DNA from 2 places in the Lysinibacillus sp. fls2-241-R2A-57 genome. Region 1 is predicted to be linked to the other one. Evidence: riboswitches for the same ligand, from Rfam matches in the RefSeq annotation. Region 1 holds a riboswitch; the other holds the start of a gene.
The links. A riboswitch is a leader RNA that binds a small molecule or an ion and turns the genes downstream of it on or off. The one in region 1 is predicted to bind cyclic di-GMP.
Positions count from the first base shown of each region.

Region 2: it holds a riboswitch for cyclic di-GMP, as region 1 does, so the genes downstream of both, QRN68_RS11940 (amidase) here and QRN68_RS11575 (hypothetical protein) in region 1, are expected to answer to the same signal.

Region 1 is NZ_JARVRU010000055.1:383-9,906, reverse strand. It holds gene QRN68_RS11615 (thioredoxin family protein) at 1-463, shown strand, start outside; gene QRN68_RS11610 (hypothetical protein) at 611-766, shown strand; gene QRN68_RS11605 (diacylglycerol kinase) at 811-1,725, shown strand; gene QRN68_RS11600 (cytochrome ubiquinol oxidase subunit I) at 2,154-3,500, shown strand; gene QRN68_RS11595 (cytochrome d ubiquinol oxidase subunit II) at 3,497-4,522, shown strand; gene cydS (cytochrome bd oxidase small subunit CydS family protein) at 4,535-4,657, shown strand; gene rlmD (23S rRNA (uracil(1939)-C(5))-methyltransferase RlmD) at 5,085-6,458, shown strand; gene QRN68_RS11580 (hypothetical protein) at 6,593-6,733, shown strand; cyclic di-GMP riboswitch class I at 7,098-7,184, shown strand; gene QRN68_RS11575 (hypothetical protein) at 7,291-7,692, shown strand; gene QRN68_RS11570 (hypothetical protein) at 7,735-8,448, shown strand; gene QRN68_RS11565 (methyl-accepting chemotaxis protein) at 8,492-9,524, shown strand, end outside.
Region 2 is NZ_JARVRU010000058.1:172-9,695, reverse strand. It holds gene mce (methylmalonyl-CoA epimerase) at 1-334, shown strand, start outside; gene QRN68_RS11960 (acyl-CoA carboxylase subunit beta) at 340-1,887, shown strand; gene QRN68_RS11955 (hypothetical protein) at 2,026-2,985, shown strand; gene QRN68_RS11950 (M20/M25/M40 family metallo-hydrolase) at 3,263-4,378, shown strand; gene QRN68_RS11945 (chemotaxis protein CheW) at 4,404-4,892, shown strand; cyclic di-GMP riboswitch class I at 5,029-5,121, shown strand; gene QRN68_RS11940 (amidase) at 5,165-6,052, shown strand; gene QRN68_RS11935 (hypothetical protein) at 6,161-6,463, opposite strand; gene QRN68_RS11930 (beta propeller repeat protein) at 6,756-8,420, shown strand; gene QRN68_RS11925 (potassium channel family protein) at 8,845-9,524, opposite strand, start outside.

The sequences.
Region 1 (9,524 bases):
TAGCTTTGAGGTGCCAACAAATGATGGCTTTATCGAGCTACTGAAGGACAAGCAACCAAAAATTTTAACAATTACTGAGGATTGGTGCGGGGACGCGATGTTAAACAATCCAATTATTCGTCGAGTTGCAGAGGCAGCAGGAGTAGAAATGCGTGCAGTACTACGTGATGCTGATACAGATTTAATTGATCGCTATTTAACAAACGGTGGCCGTGCAATTCCGATTTATATTTTATTAGATGACGCAGGTCAGGTTGTTGGAAAATGGGGACCACGTGCACCAGAATTACAGGAACTAGTAGTGAGTAAACGAGCTAGCTTACCTGATAAAGAAGATCCTACATTTGAAGATGCACAAAAGGCGTTATATGCAGCAATTCGTGAGGAGAATATTACTGATAAATCATATTGGACATTTGTTTATGAGGATTTTAAAAAGCAAGTAACAGCTGCGTTGAAATAATGGTAGATCACACGGCAGCACATCAGAGAATAGGATATGTTTGCCTTTATTGACTATTAAAAGGCTCATCACCAAAAGTTGTGGATAACATTAGTTAAAACGTATGCTATGTATATGAGTTGATTGGAGTGGAGGCTGGGCGACTCCTTGGGGATTAGCGTCACAGATGAGACCCTGGAGCGAGCATCGCGAGTGAAGCGGCTCATCGGACGCCCCCAGGAAAGCGCCCAGCTGGAACGGAAATCAACCACACGTTTTGGTGATGAACCTATTAAAAGTTCAATGCAACAATTAAACGTATAATACGTTGAAAGAAATAGAATCTTATGAAGCGAAGAAGGTATGTTATGAAACGAGCAAGAATCATTTATAATCCTACATCTGGACGTGAAGTGTTTAAAAAGCATCTACCAGAAGTATTGGAAAAACTAGAGGTAGCAGGCTATGAGACATCTTGTCACGCAACAACTTGCGAAGGCGATGCAACCGTTGCGGCAAAAGATGCAGTAGAACGTGGCTTTGATATAATCATTGCAGTTGGTGGAGATGGCACTTTAAATGAAGTTGTTTCAGGTGTGAGTCCTTTTGAAAATCGTCCGAAAGTTGGTCTAATTCCGATGGGCACAACGAATGATTTCGCCCGTGCAGTGCAAATCCCTCGTAATATTGCAGATGCCGTTGAGATTATAATAAAAGGTGAGACGTTGCCAGTGGATGTGGGTTTATTAAATGGAGAACGCTATTTCATCAATATTGCAGCCGGTGGACGCATTACAGAGTTAACTTATGAAGTACCAAGTAAAATGAAAACAATGCTAGGACAGTTAGCTTATTACTTAAAAGCAGTAGAAATGATTCCATCGATCAAAGCTTCCCACATGCGTATCGAATATGATGGTGAAGTGTTTGATGGGGATGCCATGATGTTTTTATGTGGCTTAACAAATTCTGTGGGTGGCTTTGAAAAGCTTGCACCAGACGCAAGTATTAATGATGGCTACTTTACTTTAATCGTATTGAAAAAAGTAAGCTTGCCTGAATTTATTCAGCTTGCTGCAATGGCATTAAGAGGCGAGCATTTGAATGATGATCGTGTTATTTATAAAAAGGCAAGTGTTGTAAAAGTATCTACTGAAGACGAAATACATTTAAACTTAGATGGTGAATATGGTGGAGACGCACCTGCAACATTTGAAAACCTAAAGCGCCATATTGAAATCTTTGTTCCACTAGAAGATATTCGGGAGAGTGACCGTATATAACGGACATTAAAAGCGGAGCTCTGTTTCATTCAGTTGAGAGGACTAGCTCAATTAAATTCAGGTAACTAATGCCTGATTCGCTTAATACACGTGAAGCACCAATAAGATATCCGAACGTTCGAATAGTTCAGAAAACTAAAAATCATCCCTAATAATTGGGATTGTGAATGAATTAAGAAAAATGTTTGGCAAAAGTGCGTATATTACTTGAACAAAATTTGAAACCTTTATAATAGGCCGGAATTTCGGTCCATTATAAAGGTTTTTTTCGTTGCAATAGTGGAAAATAAGAATAAGGGAAAGGAAAGGAAGTGTTGGCTTTGTATAAGTCGCAGGAAAGAAAGCTCATATGGCTAAGCTTTGGCGTTGGAATTATTATGCTACTTTCCATGCTTGGAAAAATATTTGGAAGTTAGGGGGGCAATGAAATGGTGAATGAATCAGCAGTCTTTTGGAGTAGAGCATTAACGGAGCTGACTTTATCGTTCCATATTATTTATGCGACGATCGGTGTTGGTGTCCCATTAATGATTATGATTGCTCAGTGGACTGGGTATAAAAAGAATGATGAGCACTATATTTTAATGGCAAGACGTTGGGCACGAGGTTTTGTTATTACAGTTGCAGTCGGAGTTGTAACCGGGACGGCAATTGGCTTACAGTTGTCTTTACTATGGCCGAATTTTATGCAGCTCGCCGGGCAAACAATTGCATTACCGCTCTTTATGGAAACGTTTGCATTTTTCTTTGAAGCCATCTTCTTAGGGATCTACTTATACACTTGGGATCGCTTCGATAGTCAGAAAAAGCATATGTTGCTATTAATTCCTGTTGCTGTCGGTGCTTCAATGTCAGCCGTATTTATAACAATTGTTAATGCGTTTATGAATGCACCTCAAGGGTTTGACATTGTGGACGGACAGCTTGTAAATATTCAGCCTTTCTTAGCAATGTTTAATCCAGCAATGCCGACAAAGGTAGCGCATGTTCTCGTTACAGCTTATATGACAGCTGCATTTGTGTTAGCGGCAATTGCAGGATACCGTATGCTTAGAGGCTCTAAGCATGTGTACCATAAAAAATCATTATATTTACTTATGAAGATTGGCCTGATTTTCTCCATTGCAGCAGCGATTATTGGAGATTTTTCAGGAAAATACTTAGCAGAATATCAGCCAGAAAAACTAGCTGCAGCTGAGTGGCATTTTGAAACAGACGATAAAGCTTCGCTTATACTATTTGGTGTATTAGATGGTGAGGAAGTAAAATATGCCATTAAAATACCTTATGCTCTAAGTATTTTAGCGCATAATAACCCAAACGCAGAGGTAATTGGCTTAGATCAATATCCTGAAGAAGATCGACCACCACTTTATATTCATTACCTCTTTGATCTCATGGTGTTTATTGGCATGTTTATGGTATTAGTTTCACTGCTTTACGTAGTCGGAAAAGCACGTGGTTGGCTATTTATCCATTCACGTTGGTTTAGATGGATTGTTGTTGCAGGTGGACCACTTTCAATTATTGCGATTGAAGCAGGTTGGTGGCTTGCTGAGGTTGGAAGACAGCCTTGGATCTTATATGGTTTAATGCGAACACCAGAAGGGGCCACAACGAGTGACCATGTGGATTTAATGCTGCTGTTATTTGCTGGTGTGTATGCTGTATTGGCAATAGGAAGTATTGTCGTTTTAGTTCGTATGTTCAAAAAGAATCCAATTGAGCGAGAAATAGAAGATCGTCATTCTGAAAAAGGCGGTGACATCTTATGACACTAGAGATTCTAGGTATTTCAGTATTGTGGATTTTCCTATTTGGCTATGTCATTGTAGCTTCGATTGACTTTGGTGCAGGCTTCTTCAATGCCTACAGTCTACTCGTTGGGAAAAATCATATTTTAACAAATATTATTAAGCGTTATTTATCACCTGTTTGGGAAGTAACCAATGTCTTTTTAGTATTCTTCTTTGTTGGGATTGTTGGATTTTTCCCGCAAACAGCTTTTTATTACGGAACAATTTTACTTGTTCCAGTGAGTATTTCACTTGTACTGCTTGCCATACGAGGCTCCTACTATGCGTTTGAATCATATGGTACACGTGGCCATATCGGGTACACGTTAACGTATGGTATAGCAGGATTACTCATTCCAGCCTCACTTTCTGTTGTCTTTGCGATTGCTGCTGGCGGCTATGTTGATATGGTTGACGGGCAACCTGTCCTAAATTACTGGACATTGTATACGAGCCCATTTGCTTGGAGTATTGTCGTACTGAGCATTGCAGCGGTACTCTATATTTCAGCCGTGTTTTTAACATGGTATGCTCATAAAGCAAAGGATGTAGAAGCAACAAAACTAATGCGAAAATACGCACTTGTTTGGGCGGTACCTTTAATGGTGAGCGCGCTTGGTATTATGTATGAAATGAAATCGATCAACACTGAAATTTACAATAATATGGTTAATTTATGGTGGATGTTTGCCATTTCAGCCGTACTATTTATCATTACTGTCGTGCTAGTTTGGATGCGAAAAAATTACGGCCTGGCAGTGGGACTATTGATTGCACAATTTGCCGTGGCATTCTTCGCTTATGGTATCGCTCAATATCCATATTTACTGTATCCGTATTTAACGATTTACGATAGCTTTACAAGTACACAAATGGCGATTGCACTCGTCATTGCATTTATCTTAGGACTATGTCTGCTTATTCCATCACTGTTCTTATTGTTGAAATTATTCCTATTCAACAAAAATTACGTGACAGGAAAAGAAGACAATCACGCATAGGAGGTTAGAGTGATGGAGAAATTTCTCATGTTTTATGCGCCATTTCTAGTAGTCATCATCGGTATTGCTTTTGCTTTCTGGTGGGCACCAAAAGATCACCATGTAACAAAAGAGGAAGGAAAGAGTCGCGAATAGCGGCTCTTTTTTCTACTTGTGTAAAGGGAGGGTAATATGTATCGGCTCGGGTGCTCAGATAGGGGAGCTGGTTATTTTTTTGCTTGCCTGAGCAGTTTGAGGGGAGAGAGTAGATCAGGCTAATCTGAGCAGTTTGGGATGATACCTGATCACTTCTCTGCTGTACCCGAGCGGTTTGAGGCGATACCTAATCACATTCTTGGTTTACCCGAGCGGTTCTGGGTGATACCTGATCACATTCTCGGCTTACCCGATCACTTCTCTGGCACACCTAAGCAGTTTGAGGGAAGAACTGTTCGGGTCGAGGCTGTAGTCGCTCAATCAGAGTCATGTCACTCAGTAAATTGACCTTACAAGATCAAGCCTTGTTCTTTTTTCATCCGCCACAACATGCTACAATAAGGAGATTGAAATGGAGGATGTACGAATGTCAGCACCCGTGAAAAAGAATGAACGATTAACAGTTTATATAGAAGATTTAACACATGATGGCAATGGCGTTGCAAAGGTCGATGGCTACCCATTATTTATCCAAGGTGCACTTCCTAATGAAACGGCGGAAGTACATGTTGTAAAAACGTTAAAAAATTACGGCTTTGCGAAAGTTGTAGAAATTCTCAAGCCATCACCAGATCGTGTAGATGCACCTTGTGAATATTTCAAGCAATGTGGCGGCTGCCAATTACAGCACCTGTCTTATGAAGGGCAGTTAAAATGGAAAGAGAATATGGTGCGTAATGTCATGCAACGCATTGGTAAAATTGATGCGCCTGTTCTACCTGTGAAAGGCATGGAAGAGCCTTGGAAATATCGTAATAAAGCCCAAATTCCTTTTTCCTTAAATGAAGCAGGACAAGCAATTGCAGGCTTCTATAAAACGAAATCTCATAGCATTGTGGATATGGAGCGTTGCTTGATTCAGACAGGAGAAGCGGACGCTATTCTTGCAGGCTTGAAAAAGGAATTAGCGGCAATCGGTATTCAACCATACAATGAGCTATCACATGAGGGAATGCTGCGCCACGTAGTTATTCGTAAAGCACGAGCAACGGGTGAAGTCATGGTTGTTCTCGTAACGAAAAAGAAAAAATTCCCGCAAAAAGAAGCAGCTGTTGCGACAATCCAAAAGCTTGTCCCGAATGTAACATCAATTATTCAAAACGTTAACAGCGACAAAACGAACGTGATTTTCGGTGATGAAATTGTAAACCTATGGGGCAAGGATGTCATTATTGATACAATTGGTGATGTTCGCTTTGAAATTTCAGCTCGTTCATTTTATCAAGTAAACCCTGAGCAAACAGAAGTCCTTTACAAACAAGCACTAGACTACGCTGACTTACAGGGTGATGAACGAGTAATTGATGCTTACTGTGGTATCGGCACAATTTCATTATTCCTTGCACAAAAAGCAAAGGCTGTTATGGGTGTTGAAATTGTCCCACAAGCTATTGAAGATGCAAAACGCAACGCAGCACTAAATGGATTTACGAACACGTACTTCGAGGCCGGACCAGCAGAAGAAGTCATTCCACGCTGGTATAAGGAAGGCAAGGAAGCGGATGTCCTAGTAGTGGATCCACCACGCAAAGGCTGCGACGAGGCTCTTCTTCAGACAATTTTAGAGCAACGTCCTAAGCGTGTTGTTTATGTGTCCTGTAACCCAGCTACACTAGCGCGTGATCTCCGTATTTTGGAGGATGGAGGCTATCAAACTCAGGAGATTCAGCCTGTGGATATGTTCCCGCATTCAACGCATGTAGAGTGTGTCTCGCAACTCATTTTAAAAGAAGGTATCTAATATTTGCAGTTGCCTTTCGATCCGTTTTTTATACTACTTGTAGCGGATTCAGTAATGAATACTACCATAGTGAGTACAAGTAATTAGAAATATTGGAATTAAGTTGACTCATCACTAAAAGTTGTGGGTGACATTTGTTAAAACGTATGCCATATAGGTTGATTGGAGTGGAGGCTGGACGCCCCCTGGAAAGCGCCCAGTCGGAACGGAAATCAACCACACGTTATGGTGAGGAGCCATTAAGTTTTAAAAAGAGTTTAAAATTGCTTACGTAGAATTATAAAAAAGAGTGGTTTTTAGGATTTATCCTAAAATGCCACTCTTTTTTATCGTTACATTTCGGTGAAATAACGCATTTATGAAAAAAGAATTATAAAAATTGAAGTTGATTTAATAATGTTTCTTCCTATTAGATGAATGTAAAAGAATATGCAGCCATTTGCTTTTCCTACAATCTGGGCAGGATTCGAGATTCCCTCTTTGTAAAATTACCCAACAGTATTTTTTTGTCAATTCCTTTAAATATACGGAAAAATTCTCTAATTCAACCGATATTCTTTAGAGAAAAATGCCTACTATCGACAAAAAATGACAAAACATTTATAATCTAAACGTAATATGTCAGCGTTATGTTAATAAAATTGAAAAAGGCAAACTTATCGAAAGGTAAGGACGCAAAGCTACGAGTCTAAAATCCTCTTGGATAATGATAGTCGGGTTGCCAAGATGATAAGTGATTTTTTGGCTATCCTAATTATGTGTAGGGATAGTTTTTTTTGTGGAAAAAATCAAGGACTGATTCCAATCAATCGTAGCGACAGATGTGCAATATATGAAAATTATAAAAAGGAGATTTGAGATGATAGTCGTAGATAAAGAGAAATATAAAATGGCGATTTATGAAGCAAAAAAAGAAGTACACGTCCAAATAATAGGGTTTATTAAACCAGCTCTTGTAGAGGATTATTTGAAAGATTTGCAAGAGACGGGGGCAAAAGTGCAAAAAAATGCATATACATTTGTTGTTGATGCAACACAGCAATCACCCCTTCCTTCAAAGATTTCGACAGATCTAGGACAAACATTAATGTTTTATGCATCACTAGGCTTTAAAGATATATTTATTGTTAATCCAACCTCTAAAATTGCATATGTGCAAGTGCGAAATGCTTTAGAGGGAGTTAATTTCCCAGGAACCGTAGTCGACAATGTTTCACAATTACCAATGCGTTAGTCTTTAATTAACTATAATCACATTTTGAAAGAGGAATTTACGATGCAAACAATTCAAGAATTATATACTTATGAAATACTTACAAAGGACCAACCGGATTTAATTAAAATGACAGCAGAATGTTTAGCAAAAACATTTACTGGGGTAGAGGTTGCTGGCAAATGGGTGCAAGAACCGATTATTGGGCACGCCTTAAAACTACCTTACGAAGATTTCTATCAATTTACGAAGGAATATATTGAAGCAAATGTTCATCAAGGTTACTGTGCTGTTGCACTAGATAAAGAGCAAAATGTTGTAGGCGCACTAGTTGGAGATACGAATGTCCTTGAAATTATCGAAGGGGATATTTTTGAAGGCACGTTTGCCGATATGAATATTGTTATGCGTGTATTAGAGGATATTGATGAACGTTTCCTAGAAGATTATAAAAAACGTTTTGGAAAAGATATGGAAGATGGGGAAATATTACATTTATTTTTATTAGGTGTAATTGCTGAGCATAATCGTCATGATATTGTACAAAGTTTAGGCGATATATTAATAAAAAAAGCAACAGAAGAAGGCTTAAGATTAGTATTAGCTGAAGCGACAAATCCAAAGTCAATGCGTTTGCTGGAGAAGTATCAAGGTCTTACAAAATATGTAACCGTAGAAGGGGACTTTATTGTTCATAAATATGAAAGCAATGAAAATCTAAACAGTATTCCATCGACTGTAGCAGATGGAATTTACATCATTGTAAAAGAACTATAAAATTTCATCACTAATACGTTAGTAGAATAGGAGAATTTTTTTCATGGAAGCTATTATGCTAGGGATTATTGTAGTTTTATTATGTACATCTTTGTTTTTTGCTTACCGATATTTTTCACTTAAAGGTCATTCCCATATAAATAAAGAGGTACTAAATGGAATGGATGAATTATCAGCAGGTCGAGTAAGTGAACAATTTAATAAATTCGCAAATAATGTGAATGAAAAAAGTGGAAATCTTTTAGAGCATGGAGAATACGCAACTGAGAAGGCCGATACTGTAAGGGCCGCAATCGATGAAGTCGGTAAAGGATTAAAAAAGCAATTAGTCGCTACTGAAGAGAGTTCTACTTCTATCGAAGACATCACAGTGGCTATTGAAGAACTATCTATAAGATCTAACCAAATTTCAGAACAATCGAATACGACGTTAGAATTGACGCAAGAAGGTAATGAAAAGTTAAAAGATTCGATGGTGAAAATGGAGCAATTTAATCAAACGATTAATACGACATTTGATGCAATCAATATACTTGGAGACAAATCGTACGAAATTGGTAACATTGTTAAAGTAATTACGGGGATTTCAGAGCAAATAAATTTATTAGCATTGAACGCAGCTATCGAAGCAGCTCGTGCAGGAGAACACGGTAAAGGGTTTGCTGTCGTTGCTGATGAGGTTCGTAAATTAGCTGAACAATCACGTCAGTCAGCTAATGAAGTTTCGAATATTGTAAAAAATATTCAAGAAGAGACGAACAAAGTTGTCACATCAATGAAGCAAGGAACAGAAGAGTTTGAACAAACAAATACGAAAATATTAGAAATTGGAAATATGTTCGAAAAAATTGTAGATACTACAAAAATTATTGCTGAAAATAATGCGGAATCATCTGCAAGCACAGAAGAACTATCTTCAAGCTCTCTGCAAATTATGGAGGCAATGAAGGATATTTCTTTCATTTCACGAGAATCAGTAGAAATGTTTGAAGAGTTAGTTGGCATTAGTGATGATGAATTAAATACAATGCAAAAACTAGTTCAAGAAGCAGAGCATCTTATAGATTTCAAAAATG
Region 2 (9,524 bases), on a different contig from region 1:
AAAGTTACTGAAAGTGGAAGAAGTAGAATCTCAACAGGTTCGTGTTGCATTCATTGATGCGGGTAACGTAAAAATTGAGTTATTAGAACCGATGAGTGAAAAAAGTACTATTCACGGATATATCGAAAAACGTGGAGAAGGTATTCACCATGTAGCTTTCGGTGTGACAGGAATTCGTGAGCGTATGGCAGAGCTTCGCGACAAAGGCGTACGTCTTTTATCTGAAGAACCAGGACCAGGTGCTGGTGGTGCTGAGGTTGCTTTCATGCATCCGAAATCATCTTTCGGTGTGTTATATGAATTATGTGATAAAAGTGGAAAAGGGGATAAGTGATCAGTATGGATATGTTCGACAAAATTAATGACTTGTATGACCGTAAGACGGTAATTGAACTTGGTGGTGGCTATGAGCGTATCGACAAGCAACATGAAAAAGGGAAATTAACAGCTCGTGAGCGTATTGAATTATTACTTGACGAAGATACATTTTTTGAGATCAACCCATTCATAACACACCGTACAGTAGACTTCGGTATGGACAAAATGGAAGGTCCTGGTGATGGTGTAGTAACTGGTTTCGGTAAAATCAACGGTCGTTCAGTATACTTATTCTCTCAAGATTTCACAGTATTTGGTGGAGCGCTTGGTGAAATGCATGCTAAGAAAATGGCAACAGTGATGGACCTAGCTGCGAAAAATGGTACACCATTCATCGGTATTAATGATTCAGGTGGTGCTCGTATTCAAGAAGGTGTACTTTCACTTGATGGTTATGGTCATATTTTCTATCGTAATGCAATCTACTCTGGGGTAATTCCTCAAATCTCAGTTATCATGGGACCATGTGCTGGTGGAGCGGTATATTCTCCAGCAATTACAGACTTCATTCTAATGGTTGATAAAACATCTCAAATGTTCATTACAGGACCTAAAGTTATCGAAACGGTAACAGGTGAAAAAATCTCTGCTGAAGATTTAGGTGGTTCTAAAGTAAACAACGCAGTTAGTGGTAACGCACACTTCCGCGCACCATCTGAAGAAGAAGCTATTAATCAAATTAAAAAGCTATTAAGCTACTTACCACAAAATAATAAAGAAAAAGCTCCGCGTCAAGCACGTCCAGAGGGCGATGATTATCGTCCAGAAATCGTGGATACGGTGCCAATCGAAACAACACGTCCTTATGATGTACGTAAAGTAGTGGAGCAAGTAGTGGACGAAGGTTCATTCATGGAAGTTCACTCAGAATTTGCTAAAAACGTAGTTGTTGGTTTTGCACGTATTGCTGGTGAATCTGTTGGTCTAGTATGTAACCAACCTAAAGTACTAGCTGGCGGGTTAGATATTGATTCTTCGGACAAGGCTGCTCGTTTCATCCGTACTTGTGATGCTTACAATATACCAATTATCACTTTTGAAGACGTTTCTGGCTTCTTCCCTGGGGTTAAACAAGAGCATGGCGGTATCATCCGTCACGGAGCGAAAATCCTTTATGCATACTCGGAAGCAACTGTACCAAAAATTACAGTCATTCTGCGTAAAGCATATGGTGGTGCATACGTTGCCCTTAACTCTAAATCAATTGGAGCTGACCTTGTATTTGCTTGGCCTAACGCAGAGATTGCGGTTATGGGAGCGGCAGGTGCAGCGAACATCATTTTCGCGCGTGAAATTGCAAAATCAGAAGATCCAGAAGCAACACGTGCTGCGAAAATTGAAGAATATAAAGAAAAGTTTGCAAATCCATACGTTGCGGCATCTCGCGGTATGGTAGACGATGTTATCGATCCACGTGATACACGTATTAAACTAATTCAAGGGCTAGATATGTTATCAAACAAACACGAAACACGTCCAGAGAAAAAACACGGAAACATTCCTCTATAAGAATTGTACAAGCCTAGTAGTCATTCGATTACTAGGCTTTCTTTTAGACTGAACTAATTTTAGATGATAAAAGAAATGACAGATAATTGAAACATATTTTTATTTCATCCGTACAAATAGTAAGAGGAGTTGAGGTAAATGGAATGGAAACAATTACAAAAAGAGCAAGAAATGATTCATGCACAATTAAGAACTATTAGTAGGTTAAGAGAACAAAGGCTTTTAATTGAAAAGCAAATCGAGCATGCGCAACAGGAAATTTACAAACATTCCAAAGCACACAATCAAATTCGTATGAAGCTCGATAAGTTAGAAGGCTTTTCTTTTATGAATATGATCCGTACGTGGACAGGGCAACAAGATGAGCTACGTGCAGAAGAAATAGACAGGGCAGCCGTGCTTGAATTAAAAATAAAGGAAGCAAAGAAGATGGATGTTGATTTGACGTATGATTTGGAGCAAATAAACACTAAACTTTCTCAAATACATGAACAAGAGTTGCAAGAAGCATTAAAACAACTCAATGTTAAAAAGAAAGGCTATTTACAAATACATAATCCTGATCAGGCAAATCAGCTAGATCAATTAGCTAATGAAGAAATGCTAACGAAACAACTTATTACAGAAATTAAGGAAGCTGAAGAAGCGGGAGAAACGGCGCTAACAAAGCTTGGACAAGCAGCAGCTTCGTTACATTCAGCTAATAGCTATTCAACGTGGGATACGTTCTTTGGTGGAGGGGTCATTGCTACACATTTAAAGCATGATGCACTTGATAAGTCCGAAAATTATCTTCATAATGCTCAAATTGCTTTGCAACGCTTTCATAACGAACTACTGGATGTACAAGATATGTCAACGAAATCATTACCAGTTGAAACAGATGGCTTTGTAAAATTTGCGGACTATTTCTTTGATGACATTTTTTCAGCTTGGTCTGTCCATTCCAAAATATCAACAGCGAGAGAGCAAGTATCTCGTGTTCAGGATGATGTACATAATACAATTTGGCATCTACAGGATAAACATAACAACGCAGATGATTATTTGCAGTCTCTACAAAAAGAGAAAGAAGCTATTTTTCAAACATCAATATAAAGTAACCTGTGAAAAGAATCTTCTTCTTTCACAGGTTTTTTTTGTTTCGCAATAAGAAAAGAGCAGCTCCTCGACACTAGCTCACAGAAAAAAGAGCAGCCTGAAACGGAAATCATTAATCAACCCTCATTTAAAGAAATACAACATTCACAAAGTTTTCTTTGAGCATTTTGTTTATCGTTATTCAAGCGAATTATTTCAACTCTGCAGATGTTGTGCTAAAATAATACATATACTATAACGTGGAAAAACACGTAAACTAAGGGAGTCTTACAACATGACAAGTCGTTTAGTAGAAGAGTTTTTTGAGCTCGTACAAATCGATTCAGAAACAAAACATGAACAAGTGATTGCGCCGATTTTAATCGACAAATTAACAGCACTTGGCTTTACAGTAGAACAAGATGATGCACATACTCGTAACGGGCATGGTGCAGGGAATATACTTGCTACATTAAAAGGTTCGTTAGATGTTGAACCAATTTATTTTACTTCTCATATGGATACAGTTGTTCCAGGTAAAGGTATTAAACCGTCTCTTCGTGAAGATGGCTATATCGTTTCTGATGGTACTACAATTTTAGGTGCTGATGACAAGGCTGGTCTTGCCACATTATTTGAGATGGCTAAACGCTTAAAAGAGCAAAATATTGAGCATGGAGATATTGAGTTTATTATTACAGCAGGTGAGGAAAGTGGACTTGTTGGAGCTAAAGAGTTAGATCCATCTAAAATTAAAGCAAAGTATGGCTTTGCAGTAGACAGTGATGGCAAAGTAGGCGGTATTGTAACAGCGGCGCCTTTCCAAGCTAAAATTTTCGCTAAAATAATTGGGAAAACAGCACATGCTGGTGTTGCTCCAGAAAAAGGTGTATCAGCGATTACAGTTGCTTCCAAATGTATTGCGCAAATGAAACTTGGTCGTTTGGATGAAGAAACTACAGCAAATATCGGTCGCTTTGAGGGTGGTCAGGCAACAAATATTGTATGTGATGAAGTAACAATACTAGCAGAAGCACGTTCTATCGACAAAACAAAACTAGATGCGCAAACTAAGCATATGCAAGAGACGTTTGAACAAGTTTCTGCTTCATTAGGGGCAAGAGCTGAAGTAGAAGTGAAGCTAATGTACCCTGGATTCCGTGTAACAGAAAAAGATAAAGTTGTTCAAGTGGCAATGGCAGCTGTAAACAACATTGAACGCACACCAAAGCTTGGTATTTCTGGCGGAGGTTCTGATGCGAATGTTATTGCTGGCTTTGGCATTCCTACAGTTAATCTTTCTGTTGGGTATGAGGATATTCATACAACAAATGAAAAAATTCCTGTAGAAGAATTGGAAAAATTAGCAGATTTACTTGTCGAAATCGTCAAAGAGTCTGCAAAAAAATAATAACAGAATCGGAGGATGTGATCGCATGGAAAGTGTGAAGGCAGTAGTTTTTGCTTGTGGTACAGAGGAATATGCAGTGCCTGTTGAACAAGCGATTTCGATTGAAAAGTTAGAGCACGTAACACCGATTCCTCATTTACCTAATTATCTTATGGGCTTCACAAGAATTCGTGGCGAGCTTATACCTGTACTTGATTTTGAGCGTATTCTTTATAATCGTTCTTCAAATGCTGCAACAGCAAGGATTATTGTATTGAATACGGATGTTGTGAATTACGGATTACTTGTCACCGAAGCTCGTGAAATTCTTGATTTTGATGAGTCCGTATTAAAGCAGATGGGGCTTGTCAATTATTCAAAAACACGCTACTTTACAGCTGTGGCAAATCTTGAAAATCGTATGATCACATATGTAGATCCGAAAATACTTGTGAATTCATTAGAGGGTATTCGTGAAATTATTAATTATTTGCACAAAATGCTTGAAAATGAAAAAGAAAACGTAGAGGCTTGAGTACTCTACGTTTTTTGCTGCTATAGTAAAAATAACCTGTGTTGTTATTGTTTTTTTTCGATAATTGTCTAGAGAATTATGCATTTTACCTACAGACATATTCGTTTTAACGTCGTACTATGTAAAGTAAGAAAACTACTGTAAAAGGCAAACTTCACCGAAAGGGAAGGACGCAAAGCCATGAGTCTAAACACTATATTTTATAGTGCATGATTGTCAGGTTGCCAGGTTCTGTTCTATGAGCCTCGGCACATAGAATGGAGATGTAATATATGGTAAGTCGTTCATTATCAAAAGCAATCATTGCTTTTATAGTAACAATTGTAAGTACGCTCGGATTAACAGCAGGAAAGGTAGAGGCAATGGCCATGCAAGATAAGGCTACTTGGTTATGGGATACGATAAAAATTGTTGAAGATGAATCAGGCGTACTCTCATTTTTAGAAAGCAAAGATGTAAATAAAGTATATTTGCAGATTAATACTGATATAGCAATTGACTATTATAAAAGCTTTATTGAAAAAGCAACAGCACAAGGTATTAAAGTATATGCGTTAGATGGTGCTGCAAGCTGGGTTTCAGAGGATGGCTATAAAATGCAGGATCAAATGTTTGATTGGTTATATACATATAATGGGAATGTAGGGGCAACAGAACAATTTTCTGGAGTCCATCTTGATGTAGAGCCCTACTTAAATAGTGGTTGGAGCTTGAATCAAGAAAATACAATTGAGTCCTATCAAACGCTTCTTACTAAAGCGAAAGAGGGGACTGAGCAATTACAAATACCTTTGGAAGTCGATATGCCATTTTGGTTTGATGAGATTGCCTATAGCAACCAGTATGGCAATGGTATTTTAGCTGAATGGGTTATCGATCAAGTTGATAGTGTCTCGATTATGGCCTATCGAGATACAGCTAAAGACATTATCAAAATAGTGGAAAATGAAATAGAGTATGCACAAAAAGTAAACAAATCAGTTGTTATTGGCGTAGAAACAGGTGCCTCTGATGAAGGGAAAAATATTACCTTTTATGATAATGGAGAAGCCTATATGAATAAACAACTAGCACGTGTTCATCAGCATTATGCCAATAAAACAAGCTATAGTGGTTTGGCTATTCACCATGTTGATAGTTGGATGAATATGCAGCGGTAAAAAATCCTCTCTCTACTCTGTATAATTAAAGACGAGTGAATGTATTATAAATCAGTAATATTATTAGGTTATCTTTAATGTCATACATTATATTAAATAATAGGTACATCACTTATATAGTGGTGTGCTTTTTTGTTTATTAGACTTTTTAATGATACTATCGACCACCTCAATAATCATTATAATGAAATGAAAATATTTGTAGCTTTTAAAAAAAAATGACTCATCACCATAACGTGTGGTTGATTTCCGTTCCAAACTGGGCGCTTTTGTCGCTGCCGCTTCGCTTTCGCGCAGATAAAACATTTGTCGCTGCCGCTTCGCTTTCGCGCAGAGCAAAGCTTTCTGGGGGTGTCCGATGAACCGCTTCACTCGCGTTGCTTGCTCCAGGGTCTCATCTGTGATCCCCAAGGAGTCGCCAGCCGGAACGAAGATCAACAATATACAGGGCATATATTTAAAAAATGTCTTCCACAACTTTTGTTGATGATCAAAAAATGGATCGTTTATAATCAAGATTGATAATTTGCAATAAAGTTTGATAAAAATCACCTCTAGAGTTGTTTTCTAAGAAGTGATTTTTTATTGGATATTTATGTTAAAATGAAGAAATGTACTTAAACAAACGGTGTAGGTTACTTTAAGATGGATTGATAATTTTTTTCTAATTGGGAAAATTAATTAGAAAAGAGGTGAATTTATCTTGAAAGAACTGTATGTACTGATTTTAGTCATATCATTAGTGGCTTTGAGTTCTTTTGAAGCTTATGCACAACCTAAAGAATGCTCAGAGTTAAATGGGCTTCAAGAAACACTGTTAAATGATAAAAAAGTAGTGTTAGAAGCCTTAAAAACATTAAATCCCAAAACTTCCGTGGTCGGAGATTATCCTAATGTATATTCAGAACGGAATGGATTCACAGCAGTACCTTTTCCAATGACGGTTGGTAAGAAAGAAGAGGTTCTTGGAAAATTGATTGCTCGTGAAGGAATCGTTTCAGATGGTGAAATTACGTTAAAAGAAGCGATTGACATTGGATTCCAGAGAGCGAAAGAATGGAATGTAAAAGCAACACTTACAAGTATAAACAGTGTGGATGAAACGATGGGAGGCTCGAGGGGAGGAACAGGTAAACGCTTAAATTGGTTTATGATTTTTGTGGTTCCGGGTACAGATGATTTTGTACTAATTGGTATCTCAGAAAAGAAAATTACCGTGTTTAGACCGAGTAAGCAAACTCAGGATCCAACAATACCCTACGATGAGATTAAGTTGGATAGCTCTGATGTTCTTCAAATAGCAAAAGATAAATACGGACTAAAACCAGGAAAAGATTGGGCAACAGGATATCATTTTACACTTGATAGTATTGATGGTATGCCTATTCTAACAGTGATTGGAAATGATCGAGATAACCGTTTTACTCGAATTTCATTCAATGCCCAAAATGGAGATGTGGTTAGTGCCATTCATAAATTACCATACGGTGGAGGATTAATATCCAAACGTATCGGCATCGATAATATAACAAAAAAAGGGATGGCGATTACAGGGGTTGTCGCAGGAAATAACAATTTAGTGGTATGGGGAGACAAAAAGCCAACACAATTTAGTACAACCAAGCAACCTTTTATTGAATGGAGCCGTAACAATGGAGAAACATGGACAGAACTCCATGCTAATAATTATGTAACACACGCGTGGTTTGATATGAATGATCAATTATATGTAGCTACGGAAAAAGAATTATGGGTAGGTAATACATCAAAAAGTAAAGGAACCAAAATTCTTTCATTAGACCACACAATTGAGAACGTCGATTATTCAATCAACAACCATATTGCTGTGCTATCAAATGGAAAGGTTTACTATACGACCAATCAAGGGGAGAGTTGGGAAAAAGCAATTGTTCCTAAACCATTTTATGTGGTTCAAATATCGGATAATGGTGACTTAATAGGACTCACAGAAGAAAGGAAAATTCTTCGAAAGACAAATGATGAGTGGAACGAAATAACAATGCCGAATAGTAATGATGAACCTCTAGATATGAAAGTGATTAATAATAGGCTATTTATTACCACACAAAGTGGAATTTGGATCCGAGATCTTCAAGAGGGACCATGGAGAAAAATTAAAGTTGATGAAGAGGTAGTTAAACTTATTAAAAAAGGAGAGAAACTATTCGGATATACACATAGAGGTGAAGCTATTTATTCCATCAACACAAAAGATGAAAGAAGACCTGAAAAGGTGTTTGATACGGTTGATTTCATCGTTTCGGATGTGGATATCATGGGAGATACGTTATGGATTGCAACTATACCAAATTATTCGTGGGAAGAAATGACGATTCCTCAGAGATGATAAAAATTTGAAGTGTATATCCATGAGAAAGATATATTGTGGAACTTTAAACTAACAGGTGCTTTACTTCAATAAGGAGTAGAGCCTTTTTCTACTTAAACGAAAGGTACCGGCTTTTGCAAAATGCTTAAACTAAGCACTTGAAAAGTATATTATGTGGTAGAAAATCAGATTACCGTTTCGCATGCTAGGGATAAAATTATTGAAAAAATGAAAGAAATAGCATCAGAATTAGATGCAAAGGTACAAGGTGATGATGGAGAATTGTATTAAACAATTACAACAAGGCGATTACAAGTTAATGGACTCTATCATCCATTAATAATATGTGAAAAAATAGTGATTAAACAACAAAGGATTGCTTCTATAGCAATCCTTTGTTGTTTAATCGGGCGCTTCCGATGGGGAACCCTTTAGCGTATATTCATAATTTCCTTTTCAAAAATGACTGGATAAACTCAATATCTTCTTTTGTTATGTCTTCAATCTCATCAATCGACTGAATTATTTTCAAGACTTGCTTATCTCGAGATTCTTTAGGTTTATTACTAAAATAATTAGTAAGTGCAGATGTGAATATACCGATAATCCCAATCCCTACCATTAGTAATACTGCAGCCATTAAACGACCTAATCCGGTAACAGGCGCAATATCTCCATATCCAACTGTAGTTATTGTAATCAAACCCCACCACAACGCTTCAGTGTAAGTTTCAATCGCTGGTTCAACTATAGCAATCGGTATTGGTATGACAAATAACATTGCGACACCAAACTTGAAAGCTTTGTCTAATCCATTCGTTTTTAACACCGCATAAAAAGGTTTTAAATAACGAGAACTGATACCAAGCAATTGAAGAACTTTAAATATACGGACGAGTCTAGCTGCTCTTAAAAGGGAATCGAAAGGAATTATAGCTACTAACTCTAAGGGATGTTTCTTTACATAGTCCCACTTGTGTTCTGCTCGTGCAAAACGAACAATGTAATCCACTACGAATATGAGCCAAATAGTTTGTTGAAACATCACCAATCGTTTATCAACCATGAGAGCAAGGGTTACTGAGATAAGGATTAAAACAATCATAAAAATTTCATATGTAA